3 regions of the Pelosinus sp. UFO1 genome follow, and region 1 is predicted to be linked to each of the others. Evidence: riboswitches for the same ligand, from Rfam matches in the RefSeq annotation. Region 1 holds a riboswitch; each other region holds the start of a gene.

Evidence for each region. Region 1 has a riboswitch for cyclic di-GMP ahead of UFO1_RS05190 (methyl-accepting chemotaxis protein). Riboswitches for the same ligand answer to the same signal wherever they lie in the genome.
Region 2: it holds a riboswitch for cyclic di-GMP, as region 1 does, so the genes downstream of both, UFO1_RS22765 (methyl-accepting chemotaxis protein) here and UFO1_RS05190 (methyl-accepting chemotaxis protein) in region 1, are expected to answer to the same signal.
Region 3: it holds a riboswitch for cyclic di-GMP, as region 1 does, so the genes downstream of both, UFO1_RS19730 (methyl-accepting chemotaxis protein) here and UFO1_RS05190 (methyl-accepting chemotaxis protein) in region 1, are expected to answer to the same signal.

Annotation. Positions count from the first base shown of each region.
Region 1 is NZ_CP008852.1:1,164,925-1,169,215, forward strand. Features, by position in the region: gene asnB (asparagine synthase (glutamine-hydrolyzing)) at 1-1,236, shown strand, start outside; gene UFO1_RS05185 (aspartyl-phosphate phosphatase Spo0E family protein) at 1,363-1,551, shown strand; cyclic di-GMP riboswitch class I at 1,648-1,736, shown strand; gene UFO1_RS05190 (methyl-accepting chemotaxis protein) at 1,879-3,594, shown strand; gene UFO1_RS05195 (hypothetical protein) at 3,829-4,155, shown strand.
Region 2 is NZ_CP008852.1:4,851,978-4,856,268, reverse strand. Features, by position in the region: gene UFO1_RS22770 (2-hydroxyacid dehydrogenase) at 1-150, opposite strand, end outside; gene UFO1_RS22765 (methyl-accepting chemotaxis protein) at 200-2,167, opposite strand; cyclic di-GMP riboswitch class I at 2,342-2,427, opposite strand; gene UFO1_RS25600 (2-hydroxyacyl-CoA dehydratase) at 2,748-2,969, opposite strand; gene UFO1_RS22760 (hypothetical protein) at 3,052-3,552, opposite strand.
Region 3 is NZ_CP008852.1:4,181,893-4,186,183, reverse strand. Features, by position in the region: gene hpdB (4-hydroxyphenylacetate decarboxylase large subunit) at 1-264, shown strand, start outside; gene hpdC (4-hydroxyphenylacetate decarboxylase small subunit) at 269-535, shown strand; gene hpdA (4-hydroxyphenylacetate decarboxylase activase) at 539-1,474, shown strand; cyclic di-GMP riboswitch class I at 1,661-1,745, shown strand; gene UFO1_RS19730 (methyl-accepting chemotaxis protein) at 1,954-3,921, shown strand; gene UFO1_RS26080 (hypothetical protein) at 3,995-4,123, shown strand; gene UFO1_RS19725 (sigma 54-interacting transcriptional regulator) at 4,218-4,291, opposite strand, start outside.

The sequences.
Region 1 (4,291 bases):
GAATTAAGGCCTGGACATAGTATGCTATATAGTCGAAGTGGCGTAAAGATAAGTCAATATTGGGCGCTGGAAAGTATGCCTCATAAAGATGACTTTGATACCACAGTCAGTACGGTTGGGGAGCTTTTACAGGATATTGTTAAACGTCAATTAGTTGCTGATGTTCCAGTATGTACCTTATTATCGGGTGGGCTTGATTCAAGTGCATTAACCGCTTTGGCAGCAATTAACTACCGCCAAGATGGATTAGGAGGTATTCATACATATTCTGTAGATTACCTGAATAATGAGCAATATTTTAAGGCAAACGATTTTCAGCCCAATTCAGACGCTCCTTGGGTGCGCCGTGTCTCTGACTTATATGCTACTTCCCACCACAATATAATATTGGATACACCCGAATTAGCTGGTAGTTTACCGAACGCTGCAATTTCACGGGATTTACCAGGAATGGCGGATGTAGATACTTCCTTATATTTGTTTTGCCGGGAAATTAAAAAAGGAGCTACAGTTGCCTTATCAGGTGAATGTGCTGATGAAGTATTTGGTGGCTATCCTTGGTTTTATCGTGAAGAAATGATCAATGCCTCAAGCTTTCCTTGGGCACCAAAACCTGAGGTACGAATGGAATGGTTATCTCCTGAGCTAGGACTTAGGACTAAGCCTCATGAGTACTTAAAACGACGCTATCAGGAAGCATTAGCCGAGGTGCCACAGTTACCAGGTGAGGATGCTCAATCGGCCCGTATGCGAGAAATATTTTATCTGAGTCTAACACGTTGGATGCCTACCTTGCTTGATCGCAAAGATCGTATGAGTATGGCTTTCGGTCTTGAGGTAAGAGTTCCTTATTGTGATCATAGATTAGTTGAATATGTATGGAACGTACCTTGGAGTATGAAAAATTACCATGAAAGAGAAAAAGGTTTATTAAGGCATGCTTTAGTTGGAATTTTGCCTGAGGATGTTTTATGGAGAAAGAAAAGTCCATACCCAAAAACTCATAATCCATCCTATTTGAACACAGTACGTCAGTGGGTATTACGTATTTTAGATGATCCTTCTTCCCCGTTAAAAAATGTAGTGGATGTAGCTAAAGTGCGTTCTATGGCGCAACCTGATTCTCCTATATCTAATATACCCTGGTTTGGTCAGCTCATGACAAATGCTCAGTTATTTGCCTATTTAATTCAAGTAGATACTTGGCTGAGAGAGTATAAGGTGGAAATGGTCTAACATTGCAGACGCCAATCATGCCCGAAGAGTTATCTTAGGGCATGATTTTATTATTACCATTAAACGAACACCAGTTCGACAAGCTTTGCACAAATTTTTGATTATAATAAGAGACATCTAAATTATATGGAAAGAGTGAAGGTACTAGTTGTGAAAAAAATATGTTGTAGTATAGAGCGGTTACGGAATGAAATGCATAGAGTGGCACTTGAGAAAGGCATATCACATCCAGATGTGCTAATCATTAGTCAAATGCTAGATCAAGTGATGAATGAATTAGACAAAGAGGTTTTAATAAAAAACAGGAATCAATGAATCTCAATCAGTCTTGTAGTTGGAAAATTATATACGCAACTTATGGAAGATTATCTTTGCAGGAAATTGACAAAAAATGGCGAAGTTAATTACCAAAGTTAAATATGGCAAACCTACCGAAAGATAGGGACGCAAAGCCATGGGTCTAAAGATAGTAAGTAATCTAAGATTGCCAGGTTGCTCAATGTATTGATATGAGTAACCTGGCAATCTTTATTTATGCCTAAAGGAGGATGAAAAGAAAATTACTTTAGTTGAAACATACAGATAATTTGCAGGCTATATAGTAGAAAGTAATCGAAAATACATTACACTATGGAGGAAAAAATGAACATATTAAACGATATGAAAGTAAGCCTTAAATTAAGTATACTAATTGTTATTTCTTTGCTATCCATGAGTATTATAGGGTATACAGGATATTATTATCTTCAGCAGTCAAATGCAGATATTAACTCGATGTATGCGGATCAATTAGTGCCAATTGCTCTTATAAATGCAAATCGTGCTCATATTAATAAAGTTAATGGAGCCATACTAGAATTAATGATTACAACGGATAATAATAGAAATAACGAGTTAAAAAAGATCATAGATGAGCAGGTAAAAGCCTTTAATGAGAATATGATAGAGCTTGAAAAAGCCAATTTAGATGAGAAGGCAAAGGAACAGTTAAATGGGATCAAAACAGCCATAGGGAAGTATCGCGTTGCTAGACAACCAGTTATTGACTTGGCGATGCAAAATAGAAATGTAGAAGCGTATGCACTCTACGTTGCTACAGTGGAATCAGTAGCGAGTGACACGATTAATAAATGCACAGATCTTTCAACATATAGTATTAACATGGCAAAACAAACACATGATGATAGCAAAATATCATTTGAGAAATCAACACATATTGTCATTGGTATCATTCTAGTATCCTTACTTATTTTAGGATTGAGTGGGTGGTATATAACCCAAATTATAGCCAATCCGCTAAATACAATGGTGCTGATTTGTAAAGAATTTGCAGCAGGTGATTTTCGAGATAAAACGCGAAGGATTCTTAGAAAAGACGAAGTTGGTCAAGTGGGCGATGCCTTGGCGGATATGCGTGTCTCTATTCGAAATTTGATGAAACAAATCAATGATTCTTCTGAGCAATTGGCAGCCTCATCGGAGGAATTGACTGCTAGTGCAGATCAATCGGCTCAAGCTGCAAACCAAGTGGCTGCATCCATTACCGATGTGGCACATGGTGCAGAAAAACAACTAAGTGTGGCGGACAACACATCAACTGTGGTTCAGCAGATGTCAGTTACTATCCAGCAAGTTGCTGTCAATGCCAATGAAGTATCTGATCAATCAGCGCAGGCTGCAAATAAGGCAAATGAAGGTAATACGTTAGTAGATAAAGCGATAAATCAGATGTCACACATAGAACAGACTGTTAATACTTCGGCTTTGGTAGTTGCAAAATTGGGAGAACGTTCTAAGGAAATCGGGCAAATTGTAGATACTATCTCTGGTATTGCTAGTCAGACAAACTTATTAGCTTTAAATGCTGCTATCGAAGCAGCGCGTGCGGGAGAACAAGGGCGTGGCTTTGCGGTAGTAGCAGAAGAAGTTCGTAAGTTAGCAGAACAATCGCAAGATGCAGCTAAGCATATTGCCGAACTGATTGGCGAAATTCAAGGAGATACTGACAAAGCAGTAATATCCATGAATGATGGTACTCGCGAGGTTAAGCTGGGAGCAGAAGTAGTAAATGATAGTGGAAGGGCTTTCCAAGAAATTGCATTTCTGATAAACAAAGTATCTGACCAAACAAAAGAAATATCAACCGCCATAGAACAGATGGCGATTAACGGTCAACACATTGTTGGCTCAGTAAAGCAAATTGATGAACTAAGTAAAAAGGCCTCTGGAGAAGCGCAGACCGTATCCGCCGCAACACAAGAGCAATCTGCATCTATGGAAGAAATCGCCTCATCCAGCCAAGCGCTAGCCCATTTAGCAATGGATCTTCGGGAAGCTGTTAGTAAATTTCAAGTTTAATTAAAAATATCCTACTTATGATAAATGTCAGCTTCAGGTTAGATATAATTAAGAGAATTGGGGAGTCAAAACAATGTCCTGGGAAGAGAATCCTAGGGCATTGTTTTATTTTATATCTAGGGTATTTCTTTTATTTAATCTTTAGTCTAAATTACATGTAAATGTAACTTGACAGTCACAATTCTGTTACAATTCTATTCTATAATTAAAATAACAAATGAAGGAGTGATTTAAATGAAAAATATAGCTAAAAAAATAGCGGTTTTATCAATGGTTGGTATGATGCAAATCGGTTTTGGTGCATCCGTAATAGAAGCTTCACCACTACATAATCAGCCCCCAGTACAGCAACAAGATGATCGACATGATAAACATGATCAAGGTCAAGATCGACATGAAAGAGAACGTGCAGAAAAGGAAAGGCATGAAAGAGAAATGAGACGGCGTCCTCATGAAGGCGAACGAGAATGGCATGAACGTCAAAATCGAGAAAATGAACGACACGAAGAAAACTTGAGACGAATTGCTCATGGTATTTTAGATCTAATTCTCGATAACTAAAGCTCTTAGTGCATTGCTAGGCATACTAACATAAAAAACTGTCTTGTCATTTGATGAGATGGTTTTTTCAGCTGATGAAATTACAAAATTGTACATTATAGTATTCAAAAGAATTTCAATGCTATAATGTACAATT
Region 2 (4,291 bases), 1.4 Mb from region 1:
AAAATAATGTGCCCTCGATAAAAAATGTTCTTTTTGACTATCATTTAGATCATGCCAATAGACTATTTCTGTAGTAGGTTCCTTATAGGTTTCAATCATCTTATGTATTTCAGGTGATACTTTTTCAAAATAAATTACAGTTATAGTCATTTTCTATCCTCCGTTTAAAAAGTGAATATATGCCGTATACCTGTTATACCTAAATCTTAAACTTGGATACAATGTCCTGCAAATTTCCTGCCATTTGAGACAGATCCGTGCTGGAAGAAGCAATCTCCTGAATAGATGCAGTTTGTTCTTCTGTAGCTGCTAATACAGTTTGTGCTTGACCTGTCGCATCCTTACTAATCTTCGTAATTTCCTTTACTGAAGATACGATTTGTTGGCTACCGTTAGCCATCTGCTCAATGGCTGCAGAAATTTCACGGATTTGATCCGACTCTTCTTCAATAAGTAAAGCAATCTCGTTAAAAGATTGTCCCGCGGCTATGGCAACTTCTGTACCTTTTCTTACCTCATCAGTTCCATCATTCATTGCTAGTACAGCCTTAGTCGTATCTGCCTGAATTTCTCCAATCAAAGCAGCAATCTCTTTCGCAGCTCCTTGAGACTGTTCCGCGAGTTTTCTAACCTCCTCAGCTACCACAGCAAAACCACGGCCTTGTTCACCAGCACGAGCAGCTTCAATAGCAGCGTTTAAGGCTAATAGATTCGTTTGACCGGCTATTCCCGCAATAGTATCAACGATTTGCCCGATTTCCTTAGAACGTTCACCAAGTTTAGCTACTACTTGTGCTGAATTATTCACTGAAGTTTCAATATTCGTCATCTGACTCGTAACTTTCTGGACAGCCTTACCACCTTCTTGAGCAGTATTTGATGTTTTCTCGGCTGTAGCAGAAGCGCTGCCAGTATTAGCAGCGATTTGTTGAAGACCCGCAGACATTTGTTCAACGATATGCATTGTGTTATCTACAGCCTGCATTTGATGTGTTGTCCCGTCAGTCACACCTGTTATTGCAGTTGATACTTGATTTGCCGCCTGAGATAATTGTTCTGTGCTTGCTGTAAGCTCTTCAGAGGAAGCCGATACTATTTCACTTGCCTCCTGAACTTTCACAATCATTTGTCTAAAATTCCCAATAGACGTTGATAGGGCCTTCGCCAAAATACCAATCTCGTCATTAGATGAAGAAGTAATAGCTACAGAGAGATCCCCGTCACCAATCTTCGCAACTTGCCTAGAAATCTCTTCAATTGGACGTAATAGTCTAATAAGGAATATCCATGCAACTAACCCGACAACAAGAAGAGCCACTAAAAGAGAAATCACCATAGTAGTAAGGCTAGCATAAAAGTCACTGATAATTTCACTCTTAGGCATACTAACAATTACCACCCAGGGGGTATTCTTAATTGGTACAGCTAAGGCCAAAGAGTCTCGACCGATAGAATCGGGGTAAGGGATTAATTTCCCCGAATTCTCGAGTAAAGAATGTAACATATTTTCAGGAACTTTTATTTGTTCTTTTATTAAATCTTTATTCGTGTGAGCTAGTATTGATCCATCTTGAGCAACAATACCTGCCACTCCAGTTTCACCCACTTTGACTTGCTCGAGAAAATTTTGTAGGGTTTCTAAGGAGATTGACTGAGCAACAAATCCCGCCATTTTACCGTCCTGTGTTTTGACAGGTTGTGTAACTATGACTGAGGGTATTCCTGATGCCCTGTTCACTATTACATCGCTAATGTGTGACTTTTGATCCTTCATCGTGTCTTTAAAAAAATCCCGGTCAGCCACACTTCCCCCTATTGTTTTTGCATCGTAGGGAGCTATGGCAAATCGTGCGCCCGCAGAATTGATAAATACCAGACGATCAACTCCCCATGTGGCTGCGAAATATGCATTGATCTTATCTTGTACACGGGAAGCATCTCCAGATTTAAGGTCAAGATCTTCACTATAATATTTACCGCTTCTTGAAAATGAAGCAAATAATTCACTTGTCTCACCCGCCAGCTGAGAAGCCTGGCCATTCATTGCCACTTGATTGTTATTCAATGTTCTTCCATAGAGAACATACATACCTGACCCTCCGACGATAAGCCCTGTCATAAGAAGGGCAATCACTAACAACGTAACGGTTTTTGCTTTAATAGACATATCTTATTCTCCTTTATTAAAAACTAAATACTAATTTATTTGTAAATGATCTCATGCATTTATAATTCCTGCGAAGTTGCTAGTTATGGAATACTTCAACCGTAATCTACATGCATAATTTCATTAAGAAATCAAAAATTCCCAGACGAATGCCTGGGTTTCAATACCTTTTTCAAGGGAAACCTGGCAATCATAGACCAAATGTCCTTAGACCCATAGCTTTGCGTCCCTACCTTTCAGTAAGTTTGCCAAATATGTAATTTTCTACATTTACAATATCATAATTATAAGACTAATAAATTATTATAATATTAACGTTTGGTTAATATTACTAAAAATATGGCGTGTAATTACCTCTAGTATGGAATATAATGATTGATATTGATAACGATTATCAATATCAATCATTATATTCCATACTGTTTAATTTTGTCAACACTTCAATTGCCTTCCTGAAAATAAAAAAAGCCGTCGCAATAACCTGCGAAGGCATGAATTTATATATGTTATTGCTTATCTTATAGAGAGTAATGTGACAACTAAAAGCGTCAATCACGCCTGGATCATTTCAAGAAAGGCTTCATTGACAAACTACTGTTCCTCCCAGTTCTTCAACCAGCCTAATTACTTTTTCTGAGCCTAGCCCAACAGGTACACCAGTAAGTAAAATACGTGGCCCTGTATTATGCCTGTTTTGCTCTAAACCAACTTTAATAGCAGCGTTCAGTTCTTCCAGCATAGTTGTAACTTTTGCTTTCCTTAAGTTCTTGTTTGGTTCCGCATAAAGAAACGGGATAAGCACCAGCTGCCAAGATCAATTTAATACTATATCTTTTGCAGTTCGTCGGTATCATAAAAAAGGTTGCTGATACCTCTATTCATGCTTAATTAGCTCTAATTACATAACATTGAACACCTTCATGTACATAACCATTTCTCCCTGTTCCAAGCTCTCTAAAATTAGTGGTATAGAAGTGATCTCCCGTTGAGCTATTGTAGTACCGGTGTAAAGCTATCGTCCGCGGATGGCGTGAACTATAGACATAACCTTCGATACCTTCGTATACATAAGAATCATTCCCTCTACCAAGCTCATCAAAGTTGGTAGTGTAGAAGTGATCTCCATTTGAGCTGCTCCAGTATCTATGCAAAGGGACTGTCCCCGAAATATGAGATTTGTATACATAGCCCTCGACACCTTCATGTACATAGCCGTTGTTCCCTTCTCCAAGCTCATCGAAATCAGTGGTATAGAAGTGATCACCTGTTGAACTATTGAAGTATCGGTGTAAAGGCTCTATATTCGGACGATGTGAGGCGTAAACATTTAAGCCTGGCAATAATAAAAACATACCCACCAGAATAAAAATAAAATTCTTCTTCATTATCGAACTTCCTTTCAGCGTAGTTTACGAATACGATTGCATTCAAGTAAATCCTCAGATTGAGAACCACTAATTTGCCTCTATTTTTTTATCATAGGTAGAATTTTTCAAGTTACATCAAATTAGCCATATTGCAATTCTAATTTTAAAAACGGCAATGTCATGCATTTCATTCTCAACAAGGTCACTCATTGTGATTGATCTATTATGTAGCGGCTAAGCTTCTATTACTGATACGCTAAAACCTATTTGCATTATCACTCCCCTTAATTTGTTATTTAAGCATAACATTAGAATATGACAAAATTATGACGGAATAGTAAATTTTACATACAACCGTATATCGATTCAATAGATATGTGTTCCTATATATATATCGTCTTTCATTGACATACATTCCGCATTGACGATAAATTAACTACAAATATAAATTTCTTTCCTATTTTTTATCTGCACATATAAGCTGAATATTCGATAGACAAAAAAGCACCGCCCTACCAATTAAGGAGGACGGAGCGGTGGTGAGTTGGTAGATAAATCTGTAATGACCTATTGATTATTGTACATAATTATCAGCAAGAAGTAGTGTCATCGAAATCTGGAAATAAAAGAATGAATAGGCTGATGATCAAAATTATGAACCATATTCCCCTATTAAATGAATTAAAAAACATATCAATTTCTCCTTTCAAATTGACTTGAAATAACTAATGTTGATATAATATCTTATTCAAAAAAT
Region 3 (4,291 bases), 2.1 Mb from region 1:
AATCTTAAAATTCATCCAGGTGCATTACAAGGTATTCAAGGAACAAGAAAATTATTGGATTTGACTAAGGCCTATATGCGCAGAGGCGGCACCCATGTCCAATATAATATAATAGATTCTACTATATTAAAACAAGCACAAAAAGCCCCAGGGGAGCATCGTGATTTACTGGTTCGTGTAGCTGGTTTTACACAATATTGGTGTGAATTAGGCAAACCAATACAGGATGAAGTAATATCTAGAACTGAACATGAAGGAGTATAGGAAGATGGCATTAAAACATATTGATTGTTTACATTTTTGCAGTATTGATGCAAGTAAAGGAATATGCAGATTAACAAAGCAGTTCATCAATATAGATACTGACGTATGTGACAGACTAGCAGTAGCACCAAAATGTAACAATTGTAAACAGTTTCATGATGAGGATGAACAAGGTATCGGAATATGCAAAGGGTTATCTAAGGAAGATTGGGTATATGGCAGCCTTAATGCAGGAACTTGTGCTGCCCATGAATTTAAAGATAAGAGGTAAAGAGTGGATACAACAGGAGTAATATTTGATATACAGAGTTTTTCAGTTCATGATGGACCAGGTTGTAGAACGACTGTATTTATGAGTGGATGTCCTCTAAGTTGTCGATGGTGTGCGAACCCTGAAAGTTGGAGCAGAACACCTCATATCATGTTTAGCGAAAGAAGTTGCAGGTATAATAAAGGCTGTTCATTGTGTAAGGATACCTGTAATAGAGGCGGGCTAAGCTTTGCTAATGGAAAACCAGTGTTGAATTGGGAAACATGTGATGCTTGTACAACCTTTGAATGTGCTGAGGCTTGTTGTTATAGTGGCTTAAAGCAATGTGCAAAAGAGTATACTGTTGATCAGTTAATGAAAATATTAAAAAGGGATTCTAATAATTGGGGCGGAAAAGGTGGTGTAACCTTTAGTGGTGGCGAACCTTTGATGCAGAATAAGTTTCTAGTTGAAATCCTAAAAGAGTGTGTAAAAAATGGTTTCCATACAGCAATCGAAACAACAGCATATACTGATGAAGAAGTATATTTGAATGTAATGAAATATGTAGATTTTGTATTCGTTGACATAAAACACATGGACAGACAAAAGCATAAAGAAAAAACTGGGGTATATAACGATATTATTCTTTCCAATATATCTTCTGTTGCGAATTCACAGTGGCAGGGAAGGATTATCATCAGAGTGCCAGTTATCGGTGGCTTTAATGATGATGTTGAGAATATGTCAAAGTTGATATACTTTATGCAGGAAAATAATCTATTTGAAATAAACATTCTACCTTTTCATACACTAGGCGAATCGAAATGGCGCCAACTAGGGAAAAATTATGATTATGCGACTAGTGGTAGTGTAAGCGATGCCCAGATGGAAGAAATACAGGATCTATTTCTTCACAATAATATAGCCTGCTATATCGGTCATGATACAGCGTTTTAAATTTATAATGTAATTTAAACCCACGATGGTTTAGCAATGTAATATAAAGCGTAAGTTTTGCCGTAATGGCAAAGTTATGCTTTATTTTTTTATAGCAAAAACATAATAATCTGAAGCCACTATATTTTTGAAAAAAATGGCATATTTTAGAGGAGTTTATATTTTTGTGTCGAAAATGACAATTTATAACTATATAGGCAAACCTATCGAAAGGTAGGGACGCAAAGCCATGGGTCTAACAATATTAATTCATGACTGCCAGGTTGCATTTTGTAAATTTACATTATGTTACCTGGCAGTTTTTGTTATTAAAAGAGGAGGTATCGCTTGTCCCAAAAGTTAACAAAAGAGTGAATGGAATTGTTGATGTGCTAATATGCACGAAACTAAAAAAATGCAAAACACTAGCTGAATAAATGGTTCAAGATTTAAGATAATGTTTCAATATGGTTGGAAATTAAATAGAAAGTGGTGTACATATGAAATTGAAAATGAAGTTTTTAGCATTGGTGTTTATTACGAGTTCTGTTTTATTGGCAGTTACAATCATGGGATATCTTGATGCTAAAAAGCAAGTAACAGAAAATATCAAAAATGAAATGTTTTCTATTGTTAACAGTCACTCAAAACAACTAGATGGTTGGTTATTAACAAAGGCTCAAACGGCAGTAGTGACTAGTCAAAACATTCAGGTAGTATTAGGTGATAATGATATACCAGTTTCTTTTGTGCAAAATTATAAGTCTGATCCTGGCGTACTTGATTTGTATGTAGGGTTAGAAGATGGCAGGATGATTGATGGCTCAGGATCAGCCCTTCCAGAGGGGTATGACCCTCGTAAACGTGGGTGGTACAAGCAAGGAAAAGAAACAAATAAATTAACATTTACTGATGCCTATGTTGATGCATTAACTAAAAAGTATATTGTATCAGCAGTTGTTCCATTGAAAAATACAGCAGGAAATACAAAAGGTATTGTTGGGATTGATATTACACTAGATATCTTAAGTGAGAGAATTAAAGAGATTAATTTACATGGGAAAGGAAACGGTTTTATTGTAGATCAACAAGGAATTACGTTGGCCCATCCAGATTCAACGAAAATTTCGACCAATATTAATGAAAATCCACAATTAAAACAGATGGCAAAAGAAATGTTATCTCAAGATAACGGTGTTCAAAGTTATGAAGAGAATAACGTATCAAAATTAATGATTTATACCAAAATACCATCTACGGGATGGATATTGGGTATTACAGTTGACAAAGAAGATGTTTATAGCCAAGTCAAACAGTTAGGTTATGAGTTTGGACTGATTGCTTTAATCGGCATTATAATTTCAATTGCTGCAAGCTGGGTATTGGCTAGTAAAATAACAGGAAACGTTACAAAATTAACTGAGCAGGCTGAGCGACTAGCTAGCGGAGATCTAACAGAGCAGAATCTGATAATTAAGTCTAATGATGAAATAGGACAGCTAGCATTAGCCTTTTCAAAAATGGCAGAAAACTTACGAAATCTAATGAAAAATGTGGCGCAAACAGCAGAACAATTGGCGGCATCTTCGGAAGAATTGACCGCTAGTGCCGAGCAGTCAGCTCATGCATCAGTCCAAGTAGCTACATCGATAACTGAGGTAGCACAAGGAACAGAAAAACAATCGAATGCAGTGGAAGAAGCTTCTCTTGTAGTTGAGGAAATGTCAGCAAGTATTCAGCGTGTTGTAGGAAATGCAAGGACAGTAGCGGCAACATCGGAACAGGCGGCTAGTGCTGCGAGTGATGGTAATGTGGCGATTGGTAGTGCTGTGAGTCAAATGAATATCATCGAAAAGACTGTTTCGGGATCGGCGGAAGTAGTAGCTAAGTTAGGGAATCGATCGAAAGAGATTGGACAAATTGTAGATACTATTTCTGGAATTGCTGGACAAACAAACTTATTGGCATTAAATGCAGCGATTGAAGCAGCTCGTGCTGGTGAGCAAGGGCGTGGATTTGCCGTTGTAGCAGAGGAAGTACGTAAATTAGCGGAACAATCTCAGCATGCAGCAAAGCAAATTGCCGAAATGATTAACGAAATTCAAGTAGATACAGATACGGCTGTAGTAGCTATGAATAATGGTACAAGGGAAGTACACATTGGAAGCGAAGTGGTTAATAAGGCTGGAGAATCCTTTAAGCAGATAGAAATATTGGTTGAGACAGTTCTAAGTCAGGTTCGTGAGATTACTAGTTCTATTCAAAAAGTAGACGTTGGCAGTAATAAAATTGTTACCGCGATACAGGATATTAATGCAATAACAAAAAACAATTCTGGAGAAACCCAAAGTATCTCTGCAGCCACAGAGGAACAATCAGCTTCGATGCAAGAAATTGCTTCTTCAAGCCATGCGTTAGCGAATCTGGCAGAGGAAATGCAGAAAGCCGTTAGAAAGTTTACAATTTAATGCAATAATTTACTTTTAGTTGATCATACTTATACAGGTAAAAAAATCTGAAATTACTATAGGAGTGTGTTTAATGAAAGAAGAAATGGTGGTAGGATTGGAGATGGGAAAAGAAGAACTAGAGGAGTTACTTAAGAATCTTCCCCAAATTTTAAAGGAACTCGAGCAATATATAACTGACAATAATAGTTATAGTTTATAAAATAATCCCGATGATAGACTCCTTTTTGGGGGAGCATTCATCGGGACTTTTTTTGTTATTCAATTGACCATCATAGGAGAAAATAAGTATGTAGCTAGACCTTTTTTTCTGAAAGATCATATTTTCGCATTCGATTTAATACACCTGTATGGGATAAACCAAGGACAT